DNA from 2 places in the Rossellomorea sp. ABR4_004 genome. Region 2 is predicted to be linked to the other one. Evidence: predicted binding sites of a transcription regulator. Region 2 holds the regulator's gene; the other holds the start of a gene.
What was found. Region 2 encodes Rex, which represses fermentation and respiration genes when NADH is low (regulators of the CRP and FNR family bind a similar motif). Its sites were predicted from a motif close to TTGTGAAATATTTCACAA; they were not measured.
Positions count from the first base shown of each region.

Region 1: the regulator Rex is predicted to act here: its motif matches at 6,819-6,836, upstream of ACXAF2_RS19265 (cytochrome ubiquinol oxidase subunit I).

Region 1 is NZ_JBSWVM010000003.1:441,494-457,833, reverse strand. Features, by position in the region: gene ACXAF2_RS19295 (VWA domain-containing protein) at 1-535, shown strand, start outside; gene ACXAF2_RS19290 (mechanosensitive ion channel family protein) at 571-1,437, opposite strand; gene ACXAF2_RS19285 (peroxiredoxin) at 1,797-2,339, shown strand; gene ACXAF2_RS19280 (TlpA family protein disulfide reductase) at 2,471-2,926, shown strand; gene ACXAF2_RS19275 (ABC transporter ATP-binding protein) at 3,132-4,886, shown strand; gene ACXAF2_RS19270 (ABC transporter ATP-binding protein) at 4,891-6,720, shown strand; gene ACXAF2_RS19265 (cytochrome ubiquinol oxidase subunit I) at 6,954-8,291, shown strand; gene ACXAF2_RS19260 (cytochrome d ubiquinol oxidase subunit II) at 8,366-9,379, shown strand; gene ACXAF2_RS19255 (potassium channel family protein) at 9,491-10,147, shown strand; gene rnjA (ribonuclease J1) at 10,198-11,865, opposite strand; gene ACXAF2_RS19245 (DNA-dependent RNA polymerase subunit epsilon) at 11,869-12,075, opposite strand; gene ACXAF2_RS19240 (Cof-type HAD-IIB family hydrolase) at 13,035-13,805, shown strand; gene def (peptide deformylase) at 13,855-14,409, opposite strand; gene ACXAF2_RS19230 (YkyA family protein) at 14,745-15,404, shown strand; gene pdhA (pyruvate dehydrogenase (acetyl-transferring) E1 component subunit alpha) at 15,924-16,340, shown strand, end outside.
Region 2 is NZ_JBSWVM010000004.1:131,900-148,239, forward strand. Features, by position in the region: gene ACXAF2_RS20680 (signal peptidase I) at 1-371, opposite strand, end outside; gene ACXAF2_RS20685 (S8 family serine peptidase) at 539-4,639, opposite strand; gene ACXAF2_RS20690 (helix-turn-helix domain-containing protein) at 5,705-6,946, opposite strand; gene groL (chaperonin GroEL) at 7,489-9,123, opposite strand; gene groES (co-chaperone GroES) at 9,177-9,464, opposite strand; gene ACXAF2_RS20705 (lysostaphin resistance A-like protein) at 9,793-10,536, shown strand; gene ACXAF2_RS20710 (YdiK family protein) at 10,533-10,739, shown strand; gene tatC (twin-arginine translocase subunit TatC) at 10,755-11,528, opposite strand; gene ACXAF2_RS20720 (twin-arginine translocase TatA/TatE family subunit) at 11,544-11,714, opposite strand; gene ACXAF2_RS20725 (redox-sensing transcriptional repressor Rex) at 11,769-12,446, opposite strand; gene ACXAF2_RS20730 (ABC-F family ATP-binding cassette domain-containing protein) at 12,636-14,582, shown strand; gene tsaD (tRNA (adenosine(37)-N6)-threonylcarbamoyltransferase complex transferase subunit TsaD) at 14,935-15,951, opposite strand; gene rimI (ribosomal protein S18-alanine N-acetyltransferase) at 15,948-16,340, opposite strand, start outside.

The sequences.
Region 1 (16,340 bases), on a different contig from region 2:
CAAGGTAGGTGAAGAGAGTGGAAGCTCATACCAAACAGGCTTTTCGATTCCATATTCGAAAGAACACTCCTACAAGGGGGGAACCCGAACACTGGAAGAGATAGTAGAAGCAACGGAAGGGAAGAAGTATTCATCCCCTAAAGAAGTCTTTCGCGAATTCAAAAACAAATCATCCAGAGAGCAATCAATCCGTATACTCCTTATTAGTATTGGCTTTCTACTATTCTTTAGTGAAATTGCTATAAGAAGGTTTGGATTAGGTCCTATATTTGGAGTTTTTGATAAGCTTAAAAGGAAGATCCACGTTTCCGTTCCTAAAGAACAACCTACATTAGGACAACTTGGCAGCAAAGTGAAACAGAACCGCGAGCGGAATGAGCGGGAGAAACCTATAAGAAGCAAGCAGTATATGTCTGAATTTAGAGATAAAAAGGGGCCGATAAACAAATCCAAGGTTAAACAGGATCCTCAAGAAGCTAGGGATGATGATCGCCTTCAGCGTCTACTGAATGCTAAAAGGAGAAGAGACAAATAAAAAGAGAAGGCCGGTGCCTTCTCTTTTCACTTACATTAGCCTTCTTTCTTCTCAATATACACCTGATGAGGGTAAGGAATTTCAATTCCATTTTGGTCAAGAGCTTCTTTTAGAGCTTTACGAAGCTTCCGTTCCACTCCCCATTGCTCCATGTTTTTCGTTTTGCATAGCACTCTCAGTACTACATCTGAAGCGCCAAGTGTTTGAACACCTAACACATTCGGGCCATCTACAATATTGTCATCTTCTTGAGCGATCGTATCACAAACCTGCTGAAGCACGACCATCGCTTTGTCAATGTCATCATCATATGAGATACCGATATCAACAAGTGCTCTCATATTTCCACGGGAATGATTGCTGACACTCGTAATTTCTCTATTTGGCACATAATGCAGAGTACCATCGAACCCACGAATATGTGTCGTTCGTAAACCAACCTCTTCTACAATCCCTGAGAAATTTCCAGTGGACACGTAATCCCCTACATCCACTTGCTTTTCCAATAGAATAAAGAATCCAGTCACTACATCACTTACTAACCCTTGAGCTCCAAAGCCGACTGCAAGGCCAACAATTCCTGCTCCAGCGAGAATAGCCGTCACCTGGATGCCGAAGATTTGTAAAATCGTGACAAAGAAAACAAAAATCAGGATGTACCCGATTATATTTTTTGAAAGACTTTGTAGTGTTTGCGCGCGACCTTCAGAAACATCATTTCTCTTTCTGTACTTATCAAAGACTCTCTCAACCACTTTGTTAGCTGCACCTTTCACGATAATGAAAGCGATCCAAATCGCTATTATCTGTAAGGCGCCAATTCCGATCGTCACCAATAGACCGCCCCAATTAAAATTGGAAAGTCGGTCACTTAAAGCACTAAGACCAAGTATGTAATTCAATCCAAAACATCCTTCCTTTTAAATAATGACCATTCTAGTATACACAATTCACCTTAGGCCATGTCAAAGAGTATATAAAAAAGCATATTGTTTTATTCCCCAGTTGAGAAATGGTAAACTTTATATAGATGTTTATTCAAGCAGAAAAGTGAGTAAACTTCTATATAATAGGGAAAACCAAGTAAGGGATATTGTCAATAAATTATAATCATTTCAATATTAAATTTATTATAATTTAACATTGACTAAAAAAAACCAATCCTATATAATGAAAATTGTGATTTTAGAAAGGACAGGCCGTCACGTCTTCCTTTCTCAGGTGAAATATTTCATTAAAAACTCATTGGAGGGATTCACTCATGGCAGAACGCATGGTAGGCAAACAAGCTCCACGTTTTGAAATGGACGCTGTATTGCCAAACAAAGAATTCGGTAAAGTATCACTGGAAGAAAATATGAAAAACGGTAAGTGGACAGTATTGTTCTTCTACCCAATGGACTTCACTTTCGTTTGTCCAACTGAAATTACAGCAATGTCAGACCGTTACGATGAGTTCGAAGATTTAGATGCAGAAGTTATCGGTGTCTCTACAGACACTATTCATACACACTTAGCTTGGATTAACACTGACCGTAAAGAAAATGGTCTTGGTGAGTTAAGATACCCATTAGCTGCAGATACAAACCACAGCGTATCCAGCGAATACGGAGTTCTAATCGAAGATGAAGGTATTGCTCTTCGCGGACTATACATCATCAACCCAGAAGGAGAACTACAATATCAAGTAGTATTCCATAACAATATCGGCCGTGACGTTGAAGAAACTCTACGTGTTCTTCAAGCACTTCAAACTGGCGGACTTTGCCCGGCAAACTGGAAGCCAGGTCAAAAAACTTTATAATCTTCAAATGAATAATGGCCTAACCGTTTGGTAGGCCATTTTCTTATCATGTTGATTTTTTCAGGAGTAGTACAAATCCATCCTGTGAACAATAGAAATAATATCGATCTAAATTAAGGGAGGCCATATTAATGAAGCTTCGAGAACCGATGCCGGAATTAAACGGTGCTACAGAATGGTTAAATGGAGAAGTAACAAAGGGAGAGCTGGTAGGAGAAAAGCCGACACTTATTCACTTCTGGTCCATCTCATGTCACCTTTGTAAAGAAGCGATGCCACAAGTAAATGAATTTCGAGATCAATACAGCGATAAACTGAATGTTATGGCTGTCCATATGCCACGCTCCGAGGATGACCTGAACCTGGACGAAATAAAGAAGGTAGCAGCTGAGCACGATATTACTCAGCCAATCTTCGTAGACAGTGAGCATAAACTGACCGATGCATTCGAAAATCAATATGTCCCGGCTTACTATGTATTTGATAAAGACGGGAACCTTCGTCACTTCCAAGCGGGCGGAAGCGGAATGAAAATGCTTGAAAAGCGCGTCAATCGTGTACTGGATGAAATGGAAAAAAGCGAATAAGTTCAAACGAAATATGTGGGAATAGATCGGTCAAAAGACCGATCTATTTTTTTGAATTTATTTTTACAATTAATATGAATAATAAGACTAGAAGGATAATTCATAAAAAAGTAAAAAATTCTAAAAAAGGGTAGATAAATATTTCGAAAGCCGATATATTTATTAGTACGTTCTTTTTTTATGTAACGTTAAAGGGGGAGAAATTATGGATACATTTAAAAAATTGAAAGCCTTTTATTGGCCCTATAAAAGGCATTTTATCATTTCAATGATTTTCTTGATTTTTGTTACAGTGATCACTGTAGTCTATCCAATGATCCTGCAAATCACGATTGATGATGTGATTCTGCAAGGGAACTATCAGTGGATCCCGTACTTAGCATTTGGCTTTATCGGCATTATGATCGTGAAAGGAGTTGCCACATTTATTCAACAATACCATGGGGATCTATTCGGGATAACCTCGGTTTACCGGCTGAGAAATGAACTGTATGAAAAGCTTCAATTCCTTCCATTCAGTTACTACGATAACGCTAAAACAGGGGATCTGATGTCCCGGTTGACGGCAGACGTAGAAGCATTTCGTTTCTTTCTATCCTTTGGTTTTTCGGAACTGCTTCGCTTTTTCCTTTTAGTAACGGTAAGCTTTGGTGTTATGTTTTATTATTCGCCTCAACTGACATTCGTCACCCTCGTTTCATTACCGTTCCTGGCAATTGCCGTATACAAATTCGATAAAGCGGTTCACCCAGCTTTCAGGGGTATCCGTAAATCGTTCGGAAAACTGAATACGAATGTGCAAGAAAATATTTCAGGAATTAATACAGTAAAATCATTATCAAGAGAAGATCATCAAATCAACAAATTCAACCAATCAAATGGTGATTACAAAGATAAATACCTTTTCACCTCGGACATCTGGGCAAAGTACTTTCCTTTAATGGAGTTTCTGGGGAATGTAAGTGTAGTGACACTCCTTGCATACGGTGGGTATCTAGTGATGAATGGCAACCTTCAACCAGGAGAGCTTGTCGCGTTTTACAGTTTAGTGTGGTACATCATCTGGCCGATCATGAATCTTGGATTTACGATTAACCTGTTTTCCCAATCGAAAGCATCAGGGGAACGTTTGCTCGAAATTCTTGAAGTGGACGAAGAGATAAAAGATCATCAAGGTGTTATTCACGTCGATCGGATGAATGGTGAAGTAGAGTTTAAGCACGTGTCCCTGAATTATAACGTTCATGATGAAGCAGCCCTCGAGGATATTTCCTTTAAGGCTGAACCCGGAAAAGTCATCGGTCTGATCGGTGGTACCGGTTCTGGTAAAACAAGTATCACCCAGCTTATCACTCGCTTCTATGAACCTGAAGAGGGAGAAATCCTCATCGATGGACGGGATCTAAAAGATTATTCATTAAAATCACTTCGTAAAAATATCGGTTTCGTACTTCAGGAATCTTTCTTATTTTCTTCGACCATCAAAGCGAATATATCGTATGGACGACCGGAAGCAACAATGGAAGATATCATAGAAGCAGCAAAACGGGCACAAGCCCATGAATTTATTTCAGAATTACCTGATGGCTACGACACAAGGCTTGGTGAAAGAGGTTTAGGACTTTCAGGAGGTCAAAAGCAGCGGATTGCCATAGCCCGTGCGATTTGTACAGACCCATCGATCCTGATCCTAGATGACGCAACAAGCGCCGTAGACATGGAAACTGAATTCAGGATTCAAAAAGCGCTAAAAGAAGTCATGTCGGATCAAACGACCTTTATTATTGCCCATCGGATATCATCCCTCAAGCATGCAGATGAAATACTTGTTCTGGAAAACGGGAAAGTCGTCGAGAGGGGAGTTCATGACTTCCTACTGAAAAACAATGGACCGTATCAACGAATCTATGATATCCAATACAAAGATCAGAAAAAAATATTACAAACTCAGGAAGGGTAGGTGAGTGGATTTGAGTCAGAAAAACAAAGTCAACAAAAGCGTACTAAGCAGATTCCATTACTCTACAGATCAAGTGATCGATAAGCCGTTTAACTGGGAACAACTCTACCGGTTATTAACGTATTTAAAGCCCTATTCTAAAAAACTTCTGCCCTTATCCATCATTACCGTTCTGATCACAACAGCAGTACGATTGATCGTACCTATTCTGATCGGGGTATACACATTAGACAAAGCAATCAGGCAGAAGGATTCCAATTTACTATTTACCCTGGTTGGAATTATCGCAGGACTCTATGTATTGAATTACGTTGCAAATGTGCTCAGGATCAGGTGGATGAATCAGCTGGGGCAAGGAGTTATTTATGATTTAAGAAAGCACTTATTCAGCCATGTTCAATGGCTATCCCATCGCTTCTTTGATCAGAGATCAGCCGGTTCCATCCTGGTTCGAATCATGAATGATATTAACTCCCTTCAGGAGCTCTTCACAAACGGAGTTATTAACCTCTTAATGGATATCATTCTACTCATTGGAATTATCGTCATACTCTTTACATTAAGTCCTGAATTAACACTTGCCGTCATGGTCATACTGCCAATCATGTTTTTTATCTCAACCAGCTTACGAAAAAACATCCGCAGATCCTGGCAAATGGTACGACTCAAGCAATCGAAGCTGAATTCCCATCTGAATGAAAGCATTCAGGGGATCCGTGTCACCCAATCATTCACTCAAGAAAAAGAAAACATGGCCTTTTTCGATGGGGTAAACACGGAAAACTTCGATAGCTGGAGAACAGCCACAAAGAAAAATGCCATGTTCCGCCCGCTGGTAGAACTGACAAACGCCATCGGGACAGCGGTCCTCATATGGTACGGTGCCCATCTCATCCAAGGCGGCTCACTGGAACTGGGAGAGTTTGTTTCATTCGCCTTCTACCTGGGGATGTTCTGGGAACCCATTTCAAGGCTCGGCCAAGTTTACAATCAACTACTGATCGGAATGGCTTCATCCGAGCGTATCTTCGAATTTCTCGATGAACAACCGATTGTAAATGAAAAAACGAATGCAGTGAACCTGACTGACATCAAAGGAAGAATACAGTTTGAGAATGTAGAATTCTCCTACGATGACAAACGAAAAGCACTCCAAAACATCAATCTTGAAATGAAAGCCGGCCAGACCGTCGCATTAGTCGGTCATACTGGTTCTGGAAAAACAACGATTGCCAACCTGATCAGCCGTTTTTACGATCCAACGAATGGTGAAGTGAAAATCGATGGGGTAAACCTGAGGGATGCATCGGTTTCAAGCTTACGAAGTCAAATCAGCATCGTCCTGCAGGATACTTTCATCTTTTCGGGAACGATCATGGATAACATCCGATTCGGGCGCCCTGATGCAACGGACGAAGAGGTTAAGAATGCCGCGGAAGCAATCGGAGCCAATGAGTTCATCGAGAAGCTTTCCGGTGGATACGAGACCGAAGTGGAAGAACGGGGTAATGTCTTATCCGTTGGTGAAAGACAATTACTGTCATTCGCCCGAGCACTCTTGGCAAACCCTCGAATCATCATATTGGATGAAGCGACAGCATCCATCGATACAGAAACAGAAGTCAAAATTCAAAAAGCATTGAAACGACTACTGAACGGTCGGACCGCGATCATCATCGCCCACCGCCTATCTACGATCCGTGAATCGGACAATATCTTTGTTCTGGAAAATGGAAGAATCAAAGAATCCGGCAACCACGATGAGCTGATGGAGCAGCAGGGTGATTATTATGAGCTGGTTAAATCGCAGTTCAGGATGTTGGATGCGATGTAAGTTTGGAGGAGCCCCGCACTGGTGTGTGCGGGGTTTTTTGTTGCGGTTGTGGTAGGGGAGTGGTGGTGTGAGGTGTTATTGGTGGTTTAAGGCGGTGTTTGTGAAAAACGTCACAAAATATTCATGTTCAACATATCACAAACTCAATTTCAGGTTTTATAATGAACAATAAGTGATAAACAGTAGAAAAGAGTTATTTACGATAGTAAGTAGATCAGTAGGGGGAGTATAGAATGGTTTTAGATGGTGTGATTTTGAGTAGAATGCTCACTTCGACAACCCTTGCATTCCATATTATTTTTGCGACGATTGGGGTAGGGGTGCCGATTATGATTTCCATTGCGGAGTTTATGGGAATCAAACGAAATGATCCCCATTATCTTTTGCTTGCAAGAAGGTGGGCAAGAGGTTTTACGATTACGGTTGCGGTGGGGGTTGTAACGGGTACAGCGATAGGGTTGCAGCTGTCCTTATTGTGGCCTTCATTTATGCAGGTTGCCGGACAAGTGATTGCACTGCCATTATTTATGGAAACTTTTGCGTTTTTCTTTGAGGCTATCTTTTTAGGAATCTATCTTTATACTTGGGACCGTTTTAAGAATAAGTGGATTCACTGGCTGTTGACGATTCCGGTTATGATTGGTTCTTCGGCCTCTGCACTGTTCATTACAACGGTGAATGCGTTCATGAACACTCCTCAAGGATTTGAATTAGAAAATGGGAAAGCGATTAATATCGACCCGATTGCTGCGATGCTGAATCCGGCCACGCCTACGAAAGTGTTTCACGTATTGACGACTGCCTATTTAACATCGGCATTAGTGTTGGCGGCGATTACGGCATTCGCGATTCTTCGTAAGAAAGGCGGGGAATATCATAAGAAAGCCCTGCGTTTAACGATGGTTTCTGCTTTGATCTTCGCTTTTGCCACAGCTCTGGCAGGGGATTTATCTGCGAAATTTCTTGCCGAGTATCAGCCTGAAAAGCTCGCTGCTGCGGAGTGGCATTTTGAAACCGAAGAGAATGCTGACTTGATCGTATTCGGAACTCTGGATGAAAATAATGAGGTCCATAATGAGATCCGCTTACCTGGATTCTTAAGCTTTCTTGCCGGGAGTTCTTTTGAGACAGAGGTTATAGGTCTGAATGAATTTCCTGAAGATGAGCGGCCTCCTTTATGGGTTCACTATATGTTTGACCTGATGGTATCCATTGGGTTTTACAGTATCTTTATTTCAGCGGCATTTATTCTATTCTGGAAGTGGAAGAAGCGGAATGAATGGAATAAGCCGCTTCTATGGGGAATTGTTGCAAGTGGACCACTTGCGATGCTGGCGATTGAATTTGGTTGGATCTATGCCGAAGTGGGTCGACAGCCATGGATTATGAGAGGGTATATGAAAGTGGCGGATGCGGCAACGAAAGCCGATGGAGTAGGCTTGACGTTTGCATTGTTTGTAGGCCTCTATATCCTTCTTGGCGTGATATGTGTGGTTGTACTGATTAAAATGTTTAAAAACAAGCCTGCAGAGGCGGAATTAGAACAACGTTTTCCAAAGAAAGCGAGTTAAGCAGATATAGAAGTACTCCTTCTTTTCAGGCAGCCTGAGAAGAAGGGGCTTGAAGCTTTAAGGGAGGAATGGGTATGAGTTTGGAAGTTGTGGGGATTACCGTATTGTGGATTTTCCTTTATGGTTATCTGATAGTAGCTTCGATTGATTTTGGAGCCGGCTTCTTCGCCTTTTATGGAAGAATGAAGGGCAAGGAGCATACCTTGAACGTTTTGATTAGCAGATACCTTTCTCCGGTATGGGAAGTAACAAACGTCTTTTTTGTCTTCTTCTTTGTGGGCCTTGTCGGATTCTTTCCTGACACAGCCTACTATTATGGAACGGCATTATTACTTCCGGGAAGTATCGCCATCATTTTATTAGCCATAAGAGGAAGTTTCTATGCTTTCGGTAATTACGGGTCAAAGGACAATATCGTGTACCTGTTTTTATATGGGGCGACCGGGTTATTAATACCTGCTTCCTTATCCACGGCATTAACGATTTCAGAAGGTGGATTCCTGGAAGAGAAGGGAGATAAGGTCATCTTCCTCGCCAAGGAGCTTTTTACCAGCCCCTATTCGTGGAGTGTAGTGGCCCTTTCCATTGTATCAGTGTTGTTTATCAGTGCGACATTTCTAACCTATTATGCCAACCGTGCAGGAGATATGGCTTCCAGGGAGGAATTAAGGACGTTTTCCCTATTTTGGAGTCCTCCTACGATTCTGGCGAGTTTAGTAGTGTTTGTATCGTTGAGAGAGCATAATGCAGAGCATTTTGAGAAGGCGATTGATATTTGGTGGATGTTTGGGTTGTCACTTCTTTGCTTCTTTGGTGCATCTCTAATGATTTATATGCGGAAAAATTTTGGAACGGCATTCATTTTGGTTATGCTGCAGTTCTTCTTTGCCTTTTTTGGCTATGGTGCTTCGCATTTACCTTATATACTAAAACCATTTATTACGATAGAAACCAGTGTGACGAATCCAACGATGGGAATGGCCCTGGTCATCGTCTTTATAGCAGGCTTGCTATTATTGATCCCATCTTTATATCTGTTAATGAGACTGTTTTTATTTGATGCTGATTATGTAAAAGGCAATAAATGATCGATCTACTAAGCCTTCAAAATTTAATACTGAGGACTACAGGGAGAAATTTCATTTTCTCCTTTTTTTTATGCTAAAATAAAGGATATAGAAAGTGCGGGGGGATGTATGGTGAAAAAAGAGTTTGTGGTTGTTGGTTTGGGACGATTTGGGGGCAGTATTGTCCGTTCATTGTCAGATCAAGGCATGGAGGTTATGGCGATTGATCAGGATGAAGACAAAGTTAATGAATTCTCTTCCATTGCTTCTCATGCGGTAGTGGCAGATGCAACGGACGAATCCGTTTTAAAAAGCCTGGGAATCAGAAATTTCGATCACGTCATTGTGGCTATTGGAGACGATATCCAATCGAGTATCTTAACCACCTTGATGATGAAAGAAATCGGGGTTAAAAAAATTACCGTTAAGGCTCAAAATGATTATCATGAAAAAGTATTGCGGAAAATAGGTGCGAACCAAGTCGTTCATCCAGAACGTGATATGGGAAGAAGGATCGCTCATAATATCGTTTCGAATAATGTATTGGATTATCTGGAGCTGTCGGATGAACACTCCATCGTAGAGATTGTGGCGAATGAAAATCTGAGTGGGAATTCATTAATCGATCTGGATATCCGTGCTCAATTTGGAATCAATATCGTGGCGATTAAGAGACAAAAAGATATTATTGTGTCTCCCCAAGCAGATGAACAAATTCGTGAAGGCGATATCCTGATTGTAATCGGTGCAGATACGGATATTAACCGTTTTGAAAAAAAGGTATTATAATAATACAAAAGAGGCTGCCCCAAATCGGGTCAGCCTCTTCTTTTGATTGATCAGACTTCCATGATGATTGGTAAAATCATCGGACGTCGTTTTGTTTTTTCATATAGGAATGGAGCCAGTGTGTCTGTGATTTCATTCTTGATTTCTGACCATTGTGATGTTCTTCTTTCAAGAACCTTGTTCAGATGTTTAGAAATAAGCGTTTGTGCTTCATTAATAAGGTCACCTGATTCACGCATGTATACGAAACCTCTTGAGATAAGGTCCGGGCCGGAAGCAATCTTGAAATCCTTCATGTCGATGCTTACAACGACAATGACCAATCCTTCTTCTGAAAGGATACGGCGATCGCGAAGGACGATATTTCCGATATCACCAATACCGCTTCCATCGATATAGACGTTTCCAGAAGGGATTTTCCCAGCTACTTGCGCGGAGTCATTGCTCAATGCAAGGACTTCACCATTGTCCATTATGAAGCAGTTTTCAGGCTGTACCCCACAATCTACACCAAGCTCGGCGTGCATCTTCTGCATGCGGAATTCACCATGTATCGGCATAAAGAAGGTTGGATTCATCAGGCGGAGCATTAACTTCATTTCTTGTTGTCCACCATGACCAGATGTATGGATATCACTTAATGGTCCATGAATGACTTCTGCTCCAGCACGATATAATAGGTTGATTGTGCGGTTTACACTGATCGTATTTCCAGGAATCGGTGAAGAAGAGAATACAACGGTATCGCCAGGCTGGATCTGAATTTGACGGTGAGTACCGTTTGCGATTCTTGATAATGCAGCCATTGGTTCACCTTGGGAACCTGTACATAATATCGCGACTTCATTCGCGGGTAATCGATTAATCTGGTTATGCTCAATGAATGTATCTTTAGGGGCGTTAATATACCCTAATTCTTGACCGATTGTAATGGCCGCTTCCATGCTTCTTCCGAAAACAGCGACTTTTCTATTATGAAAGACAGCTGCTTCCACCACTTGTTGAAGACGGTGAATATTAGAAGCAAAAGTAGCGAATATAACACGACCGTCCACTTTGCGGAAAATGTCATTGATGCTTTCTCCGACTTTACGTTCCGACATTGTGAAATTTGGAACTTCAGCGTTCGTACTATCAGATAGAAGACAAAGAACGCCTTCTTTTCCGATTTCAGCCATTTTGGTTAAGTTCGCGGGCTCACCGACCGGCGTGAAATCAAATTTAAAGTCACCTGTGTGTACAACATTACCAGGTGGTGTTTTCACAACAATCCCGTATGAATCCGGAATACTGTGAGTCGTTCTGAAGAAGGTTACGGACGTCTTGCGGAATTTAATGATGTCATCTTCCTGGATGACATTGAGTTTCGCATTTCTTAATAGACCGTGCTCTTCAAGCTTGTTTTTAATAAGTCCCAATGCGAGCTTCCCGCCGTATATCGGGATGTTTAATTCACGCAGTAGATAGGGGATTCCACCAATATGGTCTTCGTGTCCGTGTGTCACGAAAAGGCCTTTGATTTTATCCGCATTCTTCACCAGATACGTATAGTCAGGGATTACGTAATCGATACCGAGGAGTTCGTCTTCAGGGAACTTGATTCCTGCATCGATCAGGATGATTTCGTCTTGGAATTGTACGCCGTATGTGTTTTTACCGATTTCACCTAAACCGCCAAGGGCAAATACTGCGGTTTGGTCATTCTTGACAAATTTCATTGATTATTGCTCCAACTCGAAAGAATGATGGTTTTCTTCATACTCTAAAAAAGCGCCCTCTAGCTTTTGTACGAATTCAATATTATACGGTTTGTCTTTTAAATTCAGGCGTACTTCACGTTCTGAATCTGCTTTCATGTAAAGAGATTGAGTGCATTCGCGAACAGGCACTTCTGCTTTACTTTCTTGATAAAATACTTTAAAAATCATGTCTTTTCTCTCTCCTTATCCGTTTTCAAAAAATCTAACTTTCATCTATGATAAAAAAGTTATCAACTAACATAACATAAGCGGCGCCTATGCACCTATTGGCATAAAACCAGTCTCCGGTTGATGGATATGGTATGACGAATAGGGCTTGACGCTGGAGCTGGACATTAGAGGGCTAGCTTCCCTGCTAATAGGTATAGATATACCATTATGGTCTGAACAGTTACTATGTTCATTTATGGCTCATTTACGCCCTGTGGTAAAAAAACGATTAATCAAGGAATCATTTCCTTAACACAGGGCGACCTTTCGATAAGGACGAAAGGCGAGTGAAATAAATCTTTCACGAGAATTTACCATAGTGGACGGTCCTCACTCTAACTCTTCTAAATGAACCTATCATTTAAGTAGGGATGAATCATCTTGTTTATGTATGCTATAAATTATAAAGGATTCTTTCGTGTAAATAAAGTTTTTGAGAGAATCCTTCATTAAATCATTACAAAATAGAGAAGAGGGACTGAACCAATGGAGACGAAAAAGCTCACTAGTGGCATCAGTCCCTTATTATTTGTGTAAACGTATGACAGTATAGCCGAATTGCATGTTTTTTAGTAGTGTAGCTGCATAAGTTCGTTCGGCAGCATGAAATATTATGCAATCGTTTTTTTTCTAAGCAATTCTTTCCACTGTTTTAAAAGCTTCTTTCTAAGCTTTTTTAACATGGTGGATCACTCCTTATCAATAGTTTACCGAGATTTTCCTTTGAAGTAAAGGAAAGATAATACCGAAGTCTCTGTTGTCTTACTTATATTGTACGGAATTTATTGAATCTCTTACATGGTTAAGTTTGGTAATAGAAAGCAGGTATACTCATTCATTGACATTTATGCCACAAAGCATTACTTTAAACAACGTGTAAAACTGATGATCGATTACGAATGAAAAGGAGAACAGATATGTCTAAAATAGTTTTCTTCGATATAGATGGTACACTGCTTGACCATGATAAGAAGCTGCCACAAGCAACGAAAGAAGCCATCCAAACATTACAATCCAGAGGTACTTATGTAGCAATTGCAACTGGCAGGGCTCCATTCATGTATGAGAGCCTGAGGGAGGAATTAGGAATCGAGTCCTTTGTTTCCTTTAATGGGCAGTATGTGGTTTTTGAAAATGAGGTAATCTACACAAATCCATTACAAATCAAGACGCTAGAAGAGTTGCTTGAGGATGCGTATACGAAGGAACATCCGGTGGTTCACTTAAATCATCAAACGATGAAGTCAAACCAGAAGCACCATAAATATATTGAAGAGAGTATGGGGAGTTTAAAATTTCCACATCCAGATTATGCCCCGGATTTCTATAAGGATAGAGATATTTATCAATCCTTGTTATTTTGTACAAAGGAAGATGAGAGCTTTTACCGGGAGAAATACAGTGACTTCACGTTCATACGTTGGCATCAATTTTCCATGGATATCCTGCCAAGGGGTGGATCCAAAGCAGAAGGCATCAAAAAGATGATCGCGAAGCTCGGTTTTAAAATGGAAGATGTTTATGCGTTTGGGGACGGATTAAATGATATTGAAATGATTCAATCCGTTGGTACTGGAGTTGCCATGGGGAATGCTGTACAAGAAGTACAAAGACATGCAGATTTGATCACGAAACACGTCGATGACGATGGAATATATCATGGTTTGAAGAAACTTGAATTAATATAATGTATAACGAAAAAGACTTCTTCTGATAACGGGAAGAAGTCTTTTTCTATTATCTTTCAATGGCAATCGCATCAGGAATCGGCTCAAATGGGTTCTTTGGATTGATATGGTCGTAGAACATAATCCCATTCAAATGATCGATTTCGTGTTGAAACACAATGGATGGCAGTCCCTTTAAACGCAGCTTCACTTCGTTTCCATCCATATCCCAGCCCTTTACTGTCACTCTGGCATAGCGGGGAACAAACCCGGGTACATTTCTGTCTACCGACAAGCATCCTTCACCGGATGTTAAATAAGCTTTCTCGATTGAGTGACTGATAATTTTCGGGTTGAATAAAGCATAGCTGTATAGTTTTCCTTGATTGTCTGTCACATTGACAGCTAACATCCGTTTGGAAATATTGATTTGGGGTGCAGCAAGGCCAATCCCGGGTCTGAGCCCATACTTATTTGCAGTTTCAGGATTTTGGCTGTTTATTACATACTCCAATAGGCTTCTTAATGTTTCCTGGTCTTCTTTTGATGGCGGTATAGCCACTTCCTTTGCCACCATTGTTAATGTAGGGTGACCCTCACGGATGATGTCATTCATCGTAATCATTGATTTTCCTCCTCAGATACGGTAGAGATAAGAATATGAAGTCGTAACATGACTTTTACAGGACACTTACAGACAAGGCCTTTTGATCAATTGTTTCTCTACTTTATTCATTAAAATTATCTATTATGTATGATAATAGTCTATCATTTTACTCCGGAAAAGTTAATGAATGAGATTTATTATAAAGTGGAATACTCACTGGGTAAATGACATATTTATTCTACTAGGAAGAATAGTCTAATCGACATTTTTTTCCACAGTTGTAAATCCCTATTGTCAAATGTTGTAGACATAGATATAGTAGAAGGTGGTAAATAGTTAAGGGGGATCTAGTTGTGTCGAAATTTCGTTTTGCTTTCATTTTAGGAGCCGCAATCTTTGCATTAATGGGCTGTGTCGGTGGTTCTTCACCCGAAGAGAATATGTACAATGTTCTTGAAGAAACAGTATCTAAAGAAGGTCAATATGTTGACGTTCAAAAACCTCTTCAAGAATTAGAAGAAAAAGAAAAAGAGATATACACTAAGATAATGGATCTTGGGATGAAAGAGTTTGACCAAATTGTAAAGCTTTCCGATGAAGCTCTGGACAACATCAAAAAAAGAAAAGACTATATCGAAAAAGAACGTACGTCCATGAGCGAAGCCGAGGAAGAGTTTGCGAAAGCAGACGAATTTGTTGATAAGTTAGAAAGCCAGGATCTTAAAAAGGAAGCAAAAAAGCTGAAACAAACGATGGAAGAGCGTTATCAGCTTCATGAAAAGCTAACATCTTCTTATCTGGATGCGCTATCTCTGGATAAAGAACTTTATAATATGTTCAAAAAGAAAGAGCTCACAATGGAAGAGCTCGAGAAACAAATCTCCTCTATTAATGACCAATATGAAAAAATAGTGAATTATAATGAGGACTATAATAAAAAGACAGAAGAATTCAATAATCTGAAACAAACATTTTATTCGAGTGCCGGTCTTGATGTAAAAGAATCAGAATAAAGAAGCATAAAAAGTGATAGACGAGAAAAACTTACTCGACTATCACTTTTTTTGTCTTTGTACGCAGTAATAATTATCCAAATCCTTTGTAGTGCACAAGATCATAACGGAGTATAGGAGATTGGTGGCATCCTTACTCTATAACAGATAAAGTTGTTACAGGTGTTTATATATAACAGATTTTAAATGAGTATTGATACAGTTTTGAAAAGAATTGGTAGAAATATTTTTCGGGATCACTTGGAAACAAGAATTTATAATACTTTGTCGTTGACTTCCTGAATTTCTATATTGTAAACTAGTAAAGGTATTCATGGATTGTATTAGTCAATGTGACATTATGACTGATACAGATAAGCTCGAATGTAATTTCGGGTTTTCTTTCTTGGTATTTGTGGAAAACTAGTAATAGTGTGTGTATCCGCAAGTATTGTGGTAGGTCATACTGAATTTGGGTAATCTAAACTTTGTATGTAAAAAAACCAAAATAAATGTATAAAGAAAGGATAGGTGACTTCGATGGCTTCTAAATCAAAGAAGGCACAATTCGATGCAGTTAAGACGCTCGAACAAATTGAAGACAAGTTTGAAATGTTCCAAATTTTGAACGAAGAAGGCGAAGTAGTAAACGAAGACGCAATGCCGGAGATCTCTGATGAGGATCTTCAGGAATTAATGCGTCGCATGGTTTATACTCGTATTCTTGATCAGAGATCAATCTCCCTGAACCGTCAAGGACGTTTAGGTTTCTATGCACCAACAGCTGGACAGGAGGCTTCACAAATTGCTTCTCACTTTGCTTTAGAGAAGGAAGATTGGATCCTGCCTGGATATCGTGATGTTCCACAAATCGTTTGGCACGGACTTCCGTTAGCTCAAGCATTCTTATTCTCACGTGGACACTTTAAAGGAAACCAGCCTCCAGAAGGAGTGAAT
Region 2 (16,340 bases):
TCCTTCCTGACAATCATCGAATCCTCAACATTATTGTTGTCACCTTTTGTCACAAAACCAGCATGTCCATTTTGTTCTTTTACATCTATTACTCTATGTGTAATAAATTTTGTATCCGATTCTTTAAAGGTTATTACATCTTTATCTTCTATATCGTTAAATTCTACTCTTTTAATCAAAACAAGATCCCCTGATTGAAGATGCGGTTGCATACTATTAGAGAAAACTGTTAATGGTGTGTACCCAAAAAAATGCGGTAAACTGTCGGGATTTTTAGTAGATTGATACACCGTAAAACCGATATAGACAGTTAATAGAAAAAAAATAAGCACAATAATATTTGTAAGCCATTTTGCTGTTTTTCTTTTCATAATTTTACTCCTAACATCATTATTTTTACGTTGTTTTCTCATTGTTATTGATGTCAGAAAATTAAACATTTACGAAAGGTCACTATCTCTTGATTGCCCCCTACTACTTTTAATCAAGAAATGTTCTCAAACACAGTAGTAGGGGACTTAACTAGAATGCATTCTAGTTACTGAATACCCAACTCTTTTAAAATACTTTCTAATGTCTTGTCATCATGCGTTTCTTTTGCAGCTGGTGGATTTTCAACATATTTGTTTTGCACTAAGTAATTCTCTTGAACAAAGCCGATGTCTTTCGCATCAACAGTACCATCAAAATTAATATCAGCGGCACGATTACTCGTCTGCCAAGCGTTTTGGATGTCGATTGCGTCTAAAACATCAATGACGTTATCTCGGTTGACATCACCAGCTATAAGATCAATATAATATGGGTCGATATAACGGTGTTGACCAAAAAGTTCTCCCTTATATTCAAACCCAATCGGTTGTTTGGTGTGAACCTCAAAGTGACCAGGTACTTTAATCTCTAAATCATATGGATCCTTGCTTAATGGAAGCTTTTCTACTCTGTAATCCCCTTTTTCGTTAATTAAAGAAGTAGCGTCAAAAGTAACTCCACTTGAATCCTTGAGCTTTAGCGATGCCCCGACCTTTGTCCAATCTTTTTTCTCAAGAATAGGACTATACTTAGCCGTGCGGAATGCATCCGGCAATACTCGACCAGAAGCGGCATTAAACTGCGGTAGAATCTCAAAATTGTAACCGGCGTTAAGTAGTTTGCTAGTTTGATTTTGACTATTTATGACAGTAGCCGTTGGATTGATGCTAGCCCCTAAAGTGAAGTTTTCATCCCTTATCTTTAAGGTAACATCCACAACAGCCGAATGATCAAATGTCAAATTGGAATCATTAAAGACAACCTTTACCTCGTCTCCATTCACTGTTATGGCTGCTTTGTCTGAAACTCCATTCGCAAGTTTGGCATCGACTAAATCCATTGAGTTGCCAGATTGCTCTTTCAAGTTCCAAACTACTTCTTTCGCATCACTTACATTATCCAAAAATAATTGGCCTTTAATCGTATCACCCGTTTTTACTGTTTTGATATCACTTTTTGCATACGTAACAGGTGTCCCTTCTTTGACAAAGAAATATTCTTTTTTCGGTACTAAATTACCAGCAAAATCAAATCCATCTAATGTATATCTCAGTGCTGGAACGCCTTCATCCATGTCGACTTTACTTGCCCATTTTCCGTCCTTATCCATAGAAACCCAATCGAGAGGCATCTTAGGGTCCCAATTAGGAATCACCTCATTCGAAGATTGGTCGATTTCTATTCCTGCTTTCTGCATTTCTTCCACGAGAGGATCGGTAATTTGAATATTGAATGGATACGTTTGTTGACCTGGTTTGTATTCAAGGAACGGAGACGGTCCATCTAATGAACTTGTAAATGTAGGATCGTCAACATCAATGAAAACATCATGTACTTCACTTATCACTTTTCCAGCTTGAGTTTCACACGTAATATTCAGCTGATAGTGACCAGGTTTTGCATAACTCTTTTCTTTTGCAATAGGCTGTTTAGGATCCCCTGTAAATGCATAGTACGTCCCAGTAAAGAGTGATAGACTATATTCGTAATCCTTTAGAAGATTTTCTGCTTCCGGCAACGTTCCGACAAAACCTAACTCTTTTCCTGTTTCTCCATCGTGCAGAGTGATATCCAGTGTTTTCACTGGTTCGTGTACCATAAAGTCCGCATAAGCAAGGTAATTATAGTTAGGTCGACGGCTGCTTGTATCTTGCATTAAATATTTTGGTAAAAAGGAAGGCACACGGAGATCTAAAGATAAGCCTGCATCCTTCAAAATTGCGAAATTAAATGGAATGCGATACTGATCGGATGAATCCGCTTCATTCGTCAGTACAATATACCCTTCGTATATGCCAGCTTTTGCGGTCTTTGGCGCTACCAAAAATACATTTCGTTTCACTTCTTTGTTTGCTTGTACTTTAATGCTTTTGCTAGTGCTAACGACAATACCATTTCTACTCAGGCTGTTCGTCGCCTCAATTGTATTTTCTTCTACAGAAACAGTAAAATTCTTGGTGATGTCACTGTTGTTTGTGAAGCTTATATTTTTATTCACACGAATATTACCGTATTCCGAACGTTTGTAAATACCAAAGCTTATATCACCAGATGGATTTTTTACCGTCATAAAATCTTCTCCATCTGGTATGAGGGTTTCCTCCGTCACTTGCATTTTCATTCCACCATGAATGGCTTGATAAGGGTCTACACGGCCTGCTCCCATTTCATACAAACTATATTCGCCATTTAACGGATCTGCCGTATTCATAAGTATTGTTTTAATATCATCTGGATCAAGATCCGGATTCGCCTCTAATAATAATGCGGCAATTCCAGCCGTGTGTGGGGTAGCCATCGATGTTCCAGAATAACGTCCATAGGCATATTTATAGTCTTCTTGATTTTCAGGGTTAATCATATAAGTAGGTAATGTAGAAAGCACGCTCACCCCAGGAGCAACGACCTCTGGTTTGATATCATAATTACCATTGACCGGCCCTCTTGAACTGAAGTCAGCTAATTTATCTCCTCCGGTTACGATATCTTTCAAGTTGGAGAACGTAAAGGTCTTGTTTCCTTCAGCTATTTTCGTTTTTAATTGCTCTCCAGCTGCTTTTGTCATAGAGAAAGCTGGAACATAAACAGTTGATTCCCCTAAATTAACGCCGATCTGTCCGTCAACATTGTTATACATAATAACAGCTTTCGCACCGTGCTCTTTGGCCAATTTGACTTTGTCATTGAGGGAAAAATTCCCGCGCTGAACGAAAGCAATTTTCCCTTTAACGTCTTTGCCTGCATATTCTCCTTGTGAACCTAAGCCTACATCGACAAGCTCAAGCGATTGTCCATTTAATGCAGAGAAATCATCCGCATAGTTTCTTCCCATGCTGACGAGCTGAGTGGACCAGTCTCCTGAAATGCTGCCTGTAAATGAAGTCAGCGCAACAGGAACATCACTTGCTCCTACCGTTAGAGCTAGTGCAGCTGCACCCGGTGAACCTACCGTGTAGGGATATGGACCGTTATTTCCTGCAGCAACAACAGCCGTCACACCATTTAACACAGCATAGTTAATCGCGGTACTCGCTGGATTATACGCATCGTTCATCGGTGCACCCAAAGAAAGGTTCATAACATCCATACCGTCTTCTACTGCTTTTTCAATTCCTGCAATAATGCCTTCAAACGTACCATTTCCGTAAGGCCCTAACACACGATACGCATAAAGATCCGCATCTGGTGCTACACCCTCTACAGACACTTCACTGTCATTTGCATTTTGACCTACGATTGTACCAGAAACATGTGTCCCATGGGATGTATAATAGGTTGAGCCGGTAAAAGGATTTATTTCAGGTTGACCCGATTTCTGCCAATCGGTATACGTCGTTTCCATTGGGTCACTATCATTATCTACAAAATCATAACCACCTTTGTATGCATCCTTTAAATCAGGGTGATTATAGTCAATCCCAGTATCAAGTACGGCTACTTTTACGCCTTCTCCCGTAATACCTTCCTTATGTAACTTGTCAATTTTCAAATAAGGAATACTCTCAACAGATGTAGTAATTTCTCTATCGACGTCTTTTGGAAGATCTTGCTTAATAGGATCAACCCTAAAGGTCTGGTTTTTGTAAACAGCTTGGACAACATCAGATTCCAATAGGAGTTTTACTTGATCGGCTGGCAATGTCATCGATACGCCGTTATAAGCTTTTTTGAAGGTCTGGGTGATGGAATTTGAAACGCTTTTTGATTTGGAGTTCTTTTGAGACAAATGTTTTTTGATGTCTTCTTTAAAGGTTTTATGTTCTTTTTCGACTTGTACTGCTGCTGCTTCCTTTTTTAATGTTTTGCCTTCTGCAGCTGCTTCTAATATAGCTACTTTACCAGGCTTTGATTTGAATTTGACGATGACGGATATTTCTTCTTTCGACTCTAACTCCGCCTCACTAAATCCTTGCAGTCCCGTATGATCATTCAATTGCAATTGATGCAATGCTTCTCGCTGTTCCTTTGTCAAGGATGACAGAATGTCCTCTGTCTTACTTTCTTTTGTTGCTGCTTCAGTGGATTGTACCGAATGAATAGGTGAGATTATTAATCCCGCTGAAAACGCCATAGCAGCTGTTTTCTTAATTAATGAATTAATTTCCATAAGATCCCCGCTTCCCAATTTTGATTAACTTAGTAGAAACCAACTACCCCTTTCTTAAAATTTAGAATATTACATTTAATATCGTAATACCTTTTTCTATGAGTAGCTAATGGGTTTTTATCCGTGACCTTTGGGTCATCAAATTTTCTTTTCCTAGTAAAAAAACTTATTTTTATTGGTTTTCTTAGTTATTAAGAACTAAATACCAAAAATCAAGTTGGGTTTTTTCTCTCTTTTTTCGTGTTATTCCCACTCTTTTTTTGCCTTATTTTTACTTTTTTTGACAATTTCCCTTAAAACTTTTAACACGAACACTTTCTTTGCTAGTGAATCGTGAGGTTTTTTTCTAAAACAAAGCAGTAATCATTTCAATTATCAAGTAAATAGACCGAAAGAACAAAAAGTAGATAGGTATAAAAACCTGTACGAAGGAAAAGTTCAGCACAAACTTAACTAAAATATCCCCCCTGCGCATTGTGTCACTATTTTTAAAGTAACTTGCTGTTCTATTTCTGGTAACCTAAGCATCATCGACTTTAACTCTTCATACTGATTTATTAATTCTTTTGCCTGTGGTTTCACATCGTACAAGATATTACACACCCTCACCTTAGGGGTGGCGTGATGTAATAGGATTAAGAAATCTTGATTTATGGGGAGTTCAAGAGCTATTTAAAGCTCACCTATTTGCTCACCTATCATGGTTGAAGACCTCCCATCAGTTTACAATGATGGGAGGCCTTTTCTTCCATGTTGTCATTTTATTTTTGAGATTTTCCTTCTCAGGTAAAAGAATGATCAAACTTTATTAGAAAAGCTATAAAAAGAGTGTTACAAAAAGCCTGTAGGTGTGTGTAACACCTACAGGCTTTTTTGAGCACTCGCTTTATTTTTCTCCTTTTGTACGATTTTGAAGAATAAAGCAAAAATCGCATACTTAAAAATCATAACTTCGTCGTTTTTTACGTATTCAGTAATTTTTTTCACGTTTATTATCAAATAATTGTTTTTAATTCCTATAATGTGCGTTAGTATAATACGATTCCCTAAAAGTTATTAGAATCATTATACAAATTTATCATTTCTACGGTACTTTTCCACGAGAAGCGCTGCGTAATGATTGGCTTTTTCGACATTGCCTTTTTCCATATGATAGTCGAACAACTTTATCGAATAATGTTCAAATAAGCGAACATGTGCCATTTTCTTATAAAAAGGAAGTGCTTCTTTTTCAAGGTAATGGTAGTAAAGCTCTTTTTCGTTCTGAAGATTATATTTATGTAAATAAAAGAAATGTTTATAGATTGTCTCGGTTATTTCTTCAGAAAGAGCAATACCCTTTTCGGTCAATTGGAGCAATTCTTCGGTTGATTTCAATCCTTGTTTCGTTAATGCATTTATATAGCCTTCCAAAGAGGCTATATAAAGGGCCGTGTGAGGGTCTTTTGTATCCATGGTTTGTTTATAGTATTCACAAGCTTTATCATAATGTCCTTGTCGAACTTTCTGGTATGCGAGATTGTGGGTCAGCATTGCTCTTTGATGGTTTAATTCAAAGTTTTCGGTCATTTCGATTAATTTTTGATATTCCGTATCTTGTGGATCGTAAAACTCCTCCTGCTCTACTTGGATCAGCATAAGCATTTCTGCTGCAATCATACGCGTAAAACTGCGCATTTCTGTAAAAAAACGCAAGGCCTTTTCAGCATTATAATAGGCCAGTACACGTGAATTAAGATTATGATAGGCAAAAGCCAAATGATAATAGTACTCTTGATTGTTATAATAGGTTAGATCGATTTCTTGAAAATAAGAAATTGCCTTATAATATTCCTTATTTAATAATGCATTGATCCCTTTTATATGAAAAAGCATGCTTTTTTCATATAGAGAAAGATCAGACCATTTGTCCATTTCAGCAATTAGAGATTTAGCTTGATGTTCCTGCCCTTTAAATAAATAATATCTTGTGAGTACGAGTGTATAGGACCGATAAATATCCGGCATTTTCAACAGAGAAATAGCTTCTAATTGATTCTTTATATTCTCAGCCTTTGTGTTCAGCTTTAAAATGATCGATTCATGCCATTTTTTTAAAAGGGAGTCTATTCCAATGTAAGTTTCAATTTCTGTATCCATATCAATACCAAGCCTCTGTGACAGCAAATCTATAGTTCCCTTGGAGACTTCTGTTAATCCTCGTTCAATTTTACTTATATGTGTACTCGAACAAATCCCAATTCCTAAATCCTTCTGCATCATGTTCTGATGTTCACGATAGAATTTAATGATTTTCCCCTCTAGCATGGTAATCCCCTCTCTTCAGCCCGCCAATTGAAATATGTATGTTCTTTTTTAAAAAAACACCTTTTTTAAAGTAATGATAACCTAGAAACAAATTTAAAACTACACCTAATAAGAAACTCCTATCAGAGTATTTCAAGGAAGCCAGACCAAAGCTTAAATCACTTCTTCATCTACAATTATTTATTGCCTTGACTTGTGTTTTTGGACTAATTGATACTCCAAGGTATTTATTGGGATTGTAATGCGTCTTTGTAATTCTTTTGGAGTAGTTGGTAAATTCTATATCCTTCCTCTTGAGACCAACTAACTCGCCAACTCTGATTCCAGGAGAGTATTTGATATAACGGAACTTGAACTCTATGATGCAACAAGAGGTACATCGAGAATTGGTGAAGGCAGCTTGAAATGAAAAAAGAAGCTTCCCAAAAGTTCACTGAACTCATGAGAAGCCTCCGTTAATTTACCTCAATGTTAGTAAGATGTTAGCAAACCACTCTCATCTTACTCAAAAACCCACTCGTATCAAGGGTTCGGGGGCGTTATTACATCATGCCGCCCATGCCGCCCATGCCGCCCATGCCGCTCATATCCGGCATGCCGCCGCCTTCTTCAGGAATGTCAGCAACTACTGCTTCAGTAGTCAGGAACATTGCTGCGACAGACGCTGCGTTTTGAAGTGCAGAACGAGTTACTTTTGTTGGATCTACGATACCTTTTTCGATCATGTTTACCCACTCACCAGTAGCTGCGTTGAAACCGACACCTACGTCTTCCTTCTTCAGACGTTCTACGATGATAGAACCTTCTAATCCAGCGTTGTGAGCAATTTGACGGATCGGCTCTTCAAGAGCACGCAGCACGATGTTGATACCTGTTGCAACATCTGCATCCGCTTCGATAGATGCTACTTTGTTGTATACGTTCACAAGGGCAGTACCACCACCGGACACGATACCTTCTTCTACTGCTGCACGAGTAGAGTTCAATGCGTCTTCGATACGAAGTTTACGCTCTTTAAGCTCAGTTTCAGTTGCAGCTCCGACTTTCACGACTGCTACTCCACCTGCAAGCTTAGCAAGACGCTCTTGTAATTTTTCCTTGTCGAATTCAGAAGTTGACTCTTCTAATTGAGCACGGATTTGGTTTACGCGAGCTGCGATTTTTTCAGGATCTCCAGAACCTTCTACGACAGTCGTGTTTTCTTTCGTTACGACTACTTTCGCAGCGCGGCCTAGTTGAGTGATGTTCGCAGATTTAAGATCCAATCCAAGATCTTCTGTGATCACTTCTCCACCAGTAAGAACCGCTAAATCTTCAAGCATTGCTTTACGACGGTCACCGAAGCCAGGTGCTTTAACAGCAACCGCGTTGAATGTACCGCGAAGTTTGTTCACAACAAGCGTTGCAAGAGCTTCACCTTCAACATCTTCCGCTACCATTAATAGTGGTTTACCTTGTTGTACGACTTGCTCAAGAACAGGAAGTACTTCCTGGATGTTGCCGATTTTCTTGTCAGTGATTAAGATGTATGGATTTTCAAGAACAGCTTCCATTTTATCAGAATCAGTGACCATGTATGGAGATGCATATCCACGGTCGAACTGCATTCCTTCTACTACATCAAGTTCAGTAGTGAAACCTTTAGATTCTTCGATTGTGATAACGCCGTCGTTACCAACGCGCTCCATTGCTTCTGCAATCAGTTGACCCACTTCTTCGTCAGCAGCTGAGATTGCCGCAACTTGAGCGATGGAATCTTTACCTTCGATCGGCTTAGAGATCACTTTTAATTCTTCGATGGCAGCTTGAACCGCTTTTTCGATCCCTTTACGAACGCCAACAGGGTTAGCACCGGCTGTTACGTTTTTAAGACCTTCACGGATCATCGCTTGAGCAAGGACCGTTGCAGTCGTTGTACCGTCACCGGCGATTTCATTTGTTTTGCTTGCTACTTCAGCAACCAGTTTTGCACCCATGTTTTCGAATGCATCTTCCAGTTCGATTTCTTTCGCAATTGTTACACCATCATTTGTAATAAGTGGTGAACCGAATTTTTTCTCAAGTACCACGTTACGTCCTTTTGGTCCAAGAGTTACTTTTACTGCATTTGCTAATTGATCGACACCGCGAAGCATGGAACGGCGTGCTTCTTCGCTGAATTTAATATCTTTAGCCATTGTTAAAGTCCTCCTCTTATTTAAATAAAGTATTGTTTATATACGAAGTTTGATTATTCGCCAACTACAGCCAGAATATCGCTATCACGAAGGATCAGGTATTCTGTGCCTTGGTATTTCACTTCTGTACCAGCGTATTTAGAGAAAATGATTCGATCGCCGACAGCTACCTCAAGAGCAACGCGCTCACCGTTGTCAAGAATGCGACCAGTACCTACAGCCATCACTTTACCTTCTTGTGGCTTTTCCTTTGCGGAATCCGGTAGCACAATACCGCTTGCTGTTTTTTCTTCTGACTCAACTAGCTCGATAACGACGCGATCACCTAGTGGTTTTAACAAGTGAAACAACCTCCTTGAAATTATGTAAATGATATTTATTAGCACTCGCTTGTTGTGAGTGCTAACACAACTATTATATTAATTAATTCGTTTTCATTTTGCAAGAGTCCTGCTTAAAATTTTTTTCGTCATATTTCTCTTTTTTTCACACCCTCCTATACTATGCCTTCTCATATGGCTTTATTACTTAAGGCGATTGAAGTGTGACAATTCTTACAAAACCCTCAGATTTGAACAGTTCCTCTTTTCTTAGTAGAATTGTACAAGAGTGAGTTCAAGATGGAATGAAGTTGTTCCTCATCTAACAGGTGCTAAAGGAGATCATACGTTGAAAAAACATTTCGGATATATCTTAATTACCTATATTGTCATGCAGCTTTCAAGCGTTGTAGGCATACCTTTACTATTTAAAATTGGTGTGGATGTCCTAGGTCAGCCCGAAGATACAGTTAGGAATGTTGTTCCGGGATACTGGCTCGTGATCAGCTTTACCTTAACCCTGCTCGTTGTGTGGAGCATTCTAAGGAAGAGTGAAACAAGTACAGGACTCGAACGAACCTCTCCCATGAAAGCAGGGGGGTCCATTGTATGGGCTGTAGTCGGAATCTTTATGGCGTTCATTGCTCAATCCGTCGCCATACAAGTCGAGTATGCGCTGGGAATCGAGATGGGATCTGAAAACACTCAGATGATTATCAGTATTATTGAAAGGGTACCTCTTTCAATGATGGTCGCTGCAATCATCGGACCTATACTGGAAGAGATTGTATTCAGAAAGATTATCTTCGGTGTTCTTTATGAGAAGATGAATTTCTTCTTCGCCGCATTAATCAGCTCTGTTATCTTTGCCCTTGCTCATTTTGAGCCTGAGCATGTGATCTTGTACTCTGCTATGGGCTTTACGTTTGCGTTTCTTTATGTCAAAACGAAGCGGATCCTGGTTCCAATATTTGCCCATGTTGCCATGAATACAACGGTCGTTCTAATGCAATCTATCTATAAGGATGAAATTGAAAAGATGATCAACGAAGCTGAACAAATACAAGGATTTATTGGAGGATTATTTCTATGAGGAGATCACCATTATTCTCAGGCGTGATCTATCTCCTTCTCGGTGTGCTCTTCACATACTTTGCTGTGCAAAATGTACAGGATGATGGTTGGGGATTTTTCACTTATATGCTCGTTTTTCTGGCAACCCTTGATTTTGGGTCCGGGTTGCGGATGGTGCTGCTGCATTTCAAAATCAAAAAGAAAATAGAGAATAAAAAATAAGGATTGATCATTTGATCAATCCTTATTTATATCCTCGAACTGTTCCATTTCAAGCTTTTGTTCTGCTTCTAACACCTTTTTATATCCAATTTTAGAAATCCAAATACTGATTTCATAAAGAAGAAGCAAAGGAACAGTTACCATTAAATGGGAGACGATGTCCGGCGGTGTAATAAAAGCCGCGACGACTAACAATATGAAGTACGCCACTTTTCTCATTTGCGCAAGCAGCATAGGGGTAATAATCCCCAGGCGTGTCAGAAACAGCATAATAACCGGCAGTTGAAATAGAAACCCAAATGGAATGGTTATTTGAAACAGGAAATGAAAGTATTCATTAATTCCAATCACTTGCTGGATATTCAGATTGGTAGATAAACCCATCATGAATTTCACAACATATGGAAACAAGATAAAATATGAAAATGACAATCCACCTAAGAAAAGAATGACAGAAATCGGTATGTAACTAAGCGTTACCTTCCTCTCTTTCTCATATAAGCCTGGACTTACGAACGACCATACTTGAAATAAAATGATGGGTGATGTCATGATGATTGCAATAAACATGATCATTTCCATATAGATTTTGAGAGGGTCTGTAATCCGAAAGGCGTTCATCGTCAATTCTTTCGCTTCATCCGCGTGCTGCAAATATCGAATCAGCGGCTCCGCAAGAAAAAAGCTCACGATTACCGCTAACAAGAAGAAAACGACTACAAACATGAGTCGTTTTTGCAATTCTCCTATATGTTCATAGACTGTCATGTCTCTTTGACTTTGACTCATGGCGTTCATCCTACCCTACTTAGCTTTTTTACTATTGTCGTCCTCATCATCTGCTAAGCCCTTTGTTGCATTTTTAAATTCGCGTAATGTATTACCAGCTGCTTTCCCTAACTCAGGCAATTTCTTTGGTCCAAAGATCAGTAAAGCAACAACCGTTATCAGTACGATACTACCTGCACCTAACATAATGAGACACCTCCTCTTTTACCATTCTATCATAACGTATATACGAATCATTTTCTATTCGGATATGATTCCATCTTGTGACATTTCCGTGTCATCCTCTGAATAATGCTTTAAGAAGTATACCAGTGATTGAAGCTCCACTGCCAGATCAATATGATGCACGCGAATATGGTCCGGCACGGTTAATCTCGCAGGAGTGAAATTCAGGATCCCCTTAATATTAGAAGAAACCAATCGGTCTGTGATATTTTGAGCAGATGATGCCGGAACCGTCAGAATGGCCACTTCAATATCATGCCCTTCAAGGCCCTCTTCTAAATCATCTAAATGAAAAACGGGTACATCGCTGATTTGTGTCCCAACCTTCTTTTCATCTACTTCAAAAGCCATTTCAATCTTAGTATTATTATTTTTTATGAAATTATAATGAAGAAACGCTGTACCGAGATTTCCTACACCTATCAGCACAACTTTCGTAATGGCATCTTGATCTAATGTCTTTCGAAAAAAGGATAGCAGGTAATTGACATTGTATCCATAACCCTTTTTACCTAACGCACCAAAATAAGAAAAATCTCTGCGTATCGTGGCAGAATCAACCTTCACCGCTTCACTCAATTCTTTCGATGAAACCCTCTGCTTTCCCGACGAGTACAGATTCTTGATAAAGCGATAATATAGCGGAAGGCGCTTAGCCGTTGCCTGTGGAATTTTCGTTGTATCCTGGTTCATATTGTATTCCCCCACATCTATTCAAAACCTCTGATACCGCTTCCAAAATAGAAAGCATACAGAATTTAAAACTCTACTACCCATCATACACTATATTTTATCCTAAGTGTACGAAGATTAATAGTCGATTTATTGCCGTCCCCCTCCCAAATACGGTACACTAGCACTATGAAATAGAGGTGAAACGTCATGATTCTACTACAAGTGAATCAATTAACGAAAAACTTTGGTGCCGATAATATCCTATCAAATATTAAGCTTGAAATACAGACAAGAGATCGGGTGGCTCTCGTCGGACGCAACGGAGCGGGAAAGTCGACTCTTTTAAAAATAATTGCAGGTCATCTCTCCTATGATTCCGGAGACATCACGAAACCAAAAGGGGTTTCCATTGGGTACCTGGCTCAGAATACCGGCTTGGAGTCCGACCTATCCATTTGGTCGGAAATGCTGACCGTCTTCGAGGAATTGCAGAGACAGGAAAAGCAATTAAGAACATTGGAGCAGCAGATGGCCGATCCTTCGGTGTATGAACAAGACGAACTCTATCAACGCGTATTAAAAGAATACGATGAGCTTCAAGTCAGGTTCAAGGATTCCGGTGGTTACCAATATGAAGCCGATATCCGCTCTGTCCTTCACGGATTGAATTTCGCAGATTTCGATTACGAAACAAAGATATCCACATTGAGCGGTGGCCAGAAAACCCGTCTCGCCCTTGGGAAACTTCTTTTAACCAAACCTGACATTCTTATTCTTGATGAGCCGACCAACCATCTTGATATTGAGACTTTATCGTGGCTTGAGACGTACCTTCAAAGCTATGAAGGAGCCGTCCTGATCGTTTCCCATGACCGGTACTTCCTGGATAGCGTCGTCAATCAAGTGTATGAGATTTCCCGGAATCGAAGCAAGAAATACCACGGTAACTACAGTAAATACCTTGAACAGAAAGCAGAAGACTACGAAAAGGATCTCAAGATGTTCGAGCGCCAGCAACAGGAGGTCGCGAAACTCGAAGACTTCATTCAACGGAATATCGCCCGTGCTTCGACGACCAAGATGGCCCAAAGCCGCAGAAAAAAGCTGGAACGAATGGACAAGATGGATAGACCTTTAGGTGATGAGAAATCTGCCAACTTTGCTTTTCAAATTGATCGCCCAAGTGGAAATGATGTTCTTCACGTCCAAGACCTCACCATCGGATATGGACAAGACGAACAGATTTCATCTCACATCGACTTCTCTGTTAAAAAGGGAGACAGTATCGCTCTTGTTGGTCCAAACGGTATCGGGAAATCGACCCTTTTGAAAACATTGGTCAATAAACTGCAACCTCTGGAAGGAGCATTTAAATTCGGATCAAATATTTCGATTAGTTATTATGATCAAGAACAAGCCGAACTATCTTCAAATAAGACCGTCTTAAATGAACTGTGGGACGAATACCCAATGAAAATGGAAAAAGAAATCCGCACTGTACTTGGAAACTTCTTATTCTCAGGGGAAGATGTCTTAAAGCCTGTTTCCACACTAAGTGGTGGAGAGAAGGCACGTTTGGCACTTTCCAAGCTCATGATGGAAAAAGGGAATGTCTTGATCCTGGATGAACCGACGAACCATCTGGATCTGGACAGTAAAGAAGTGCTGGAGAATGCCTTGATTGACTACCCTGGGACGATTCTCTTTGTATCACACGACCGTTATTTCATCAATCGAATTGCTACAAAGGTTGTAGAACTGTCCAAAAAGGGATCGACCGAATACCTTGGCGATTACGATTATTATGTAGAGAAATTACAACAGCAGGAAGAATTGGCTGCACTCGAGCGGATCGAACAAGGAAAACAAGTGTCATCACAGGGTACCACTCAAAAACAGTCACACAAGATTGATAAAGAGGCAAAGAAGCTTGAGCGTCAACGAAAACGCAGAGTAGAAGAAATTGAAGGTCTCATGGAAGCTCTTGAAGAAGACATCCAGTTAAAAGAGGATCTTCTCTGTGACCCAAATATTTTTCAAGATCATGAAAAAGTCCAGGACATCAATGACTCCCTCACAAAAGCAAAAGAAGAGCTTGATTCTCTATTGGAAGAATGGACAGAACTTGAGGAGATTCTTCAAGAAGAACAATAATCCACAGGATTGGGGATAACTATCGAACCCCAATCCTTTCTTATTCCACATCATTATCCACAATCCAAATCCCGTTTATCCGTTATTAACAGATGTTTTCCACATAATCCACAATTACAATGTAAGTTATCCACAGAACCTTCCAAATAATAGGTCATTCCCACTACAACTTTTTCACATAGTGTACACATCATTTATGTAGTTACTAACATTTTATCCACAACCTGTTGATAAAACGTATGTTCGTTCCTTTCTCCTCTCATTCACTCACAAGATATCAACAAAACCCGAGAACAATAACTGTACGCAATAAAAAAAGCTTAAACGAAGTTTCTCGTTTAAGCTTTCCCATTTAGAAATTCTCGATATCAAGACCAGGATGAGCATTCATATCCATGCTTCCTCTTTTTCCTTGTTCAAATAAAACCGTTCCAGCAGCTGCGATCATAGCTGCATTGTCCGTACAAAGAGATAACGGAGGGATGATCAACTCCGCTTCCACCTCTTCAAACACTTCTTGAAGGACAGAACGCAAGCCCTTATTGGCTGCCACTCCACCAGCCAGTAATACTTGTTCCACTCCATATTCCTTTACAGCTTTAACGGTTTTGGACACTAACACATCAATCACACTGGCCTGAAAGCTCGCTGCCAAATCCTGTGGATGAATGGTTACTCCTTTTTGCTTCGCATTGTGTAGCGTGTTAATAACCGCCGACTTCAATCCACTGAAACTAAAATCATAGGAACCCTCTTCAAGCCATGCACGTGGCAAATCAAGACTGGGTTCCCCTTCATGAGCCAACCGATCGATATGGGGTCCTCCCGGATACGGAAGACTCAAGGTCCTGGCCACTTTATCATAGGCTTCCCCGGCTGCATCGTCCCGGGTCTCGCCGATCACTTGAAACGAACCGTGTTCTTTCATGAACACAAGTTCTGTATGGCCTCCGGAAACAACTAATGAAAGCAAAGGAAACTTCATTTCTTTCACTAATCGATTGGCGTAAATATGTCCTGCAATGTGATGAACACCTACCAAAGGTTTGTTATGAGCAAAAGCGAGTGCCTTGGCAGCATTGACACCAATCAGAAGGGCTCCCACTAAACCGGGTCCTTCCGTCACGGCTACACAATCAACTTCGTCCATTGTCATATCAGCTTGTACTAGCGCTTCCTCCAGCACGAACGTAACCTGCTCCACATGATGACGTGAAGCAATTTCAGGGACGACCCCACCAAACCGCTTATGACTTTCAATCTGTGACGAAACAATATTCGCTACAATCTCTGTTCCATTTTTTACAATTGCCACAGCCGTTTCATCACAGCTTGTCTCAATTCCCAATACAAACGTATCTTTTTTCATAAATTCACCCACATTACTAAAGCATCCTCTTGATTATCCGAATAATACCGCTTACGGATTCCTCCATCTTGAAACCCGAGCTTTCGATATAAATGTTGTGCCGGTGTATTTGATACCCTGACTTCCAGGGTCATCACACGAGCTCCAAATTCAATGGCAATACCCATGATCTTACGCATGAGGCCTTCTCCCAAGCCCCGCCCCCGATAACCCGGGAGCACAGCCACATTTGTGATATGCGCCTCATCCACTACAAGCCACACCCCGCAGTATCCTGCAAGTTTGTCTTCATCCTCGGCAACGAGATACGTAGACAGGTGGTTATGTTCGATCTCATTCAAGAAAGCGTCACGGCTCCAAGGAATGCTAAAAGATTGATTTTCAATTTC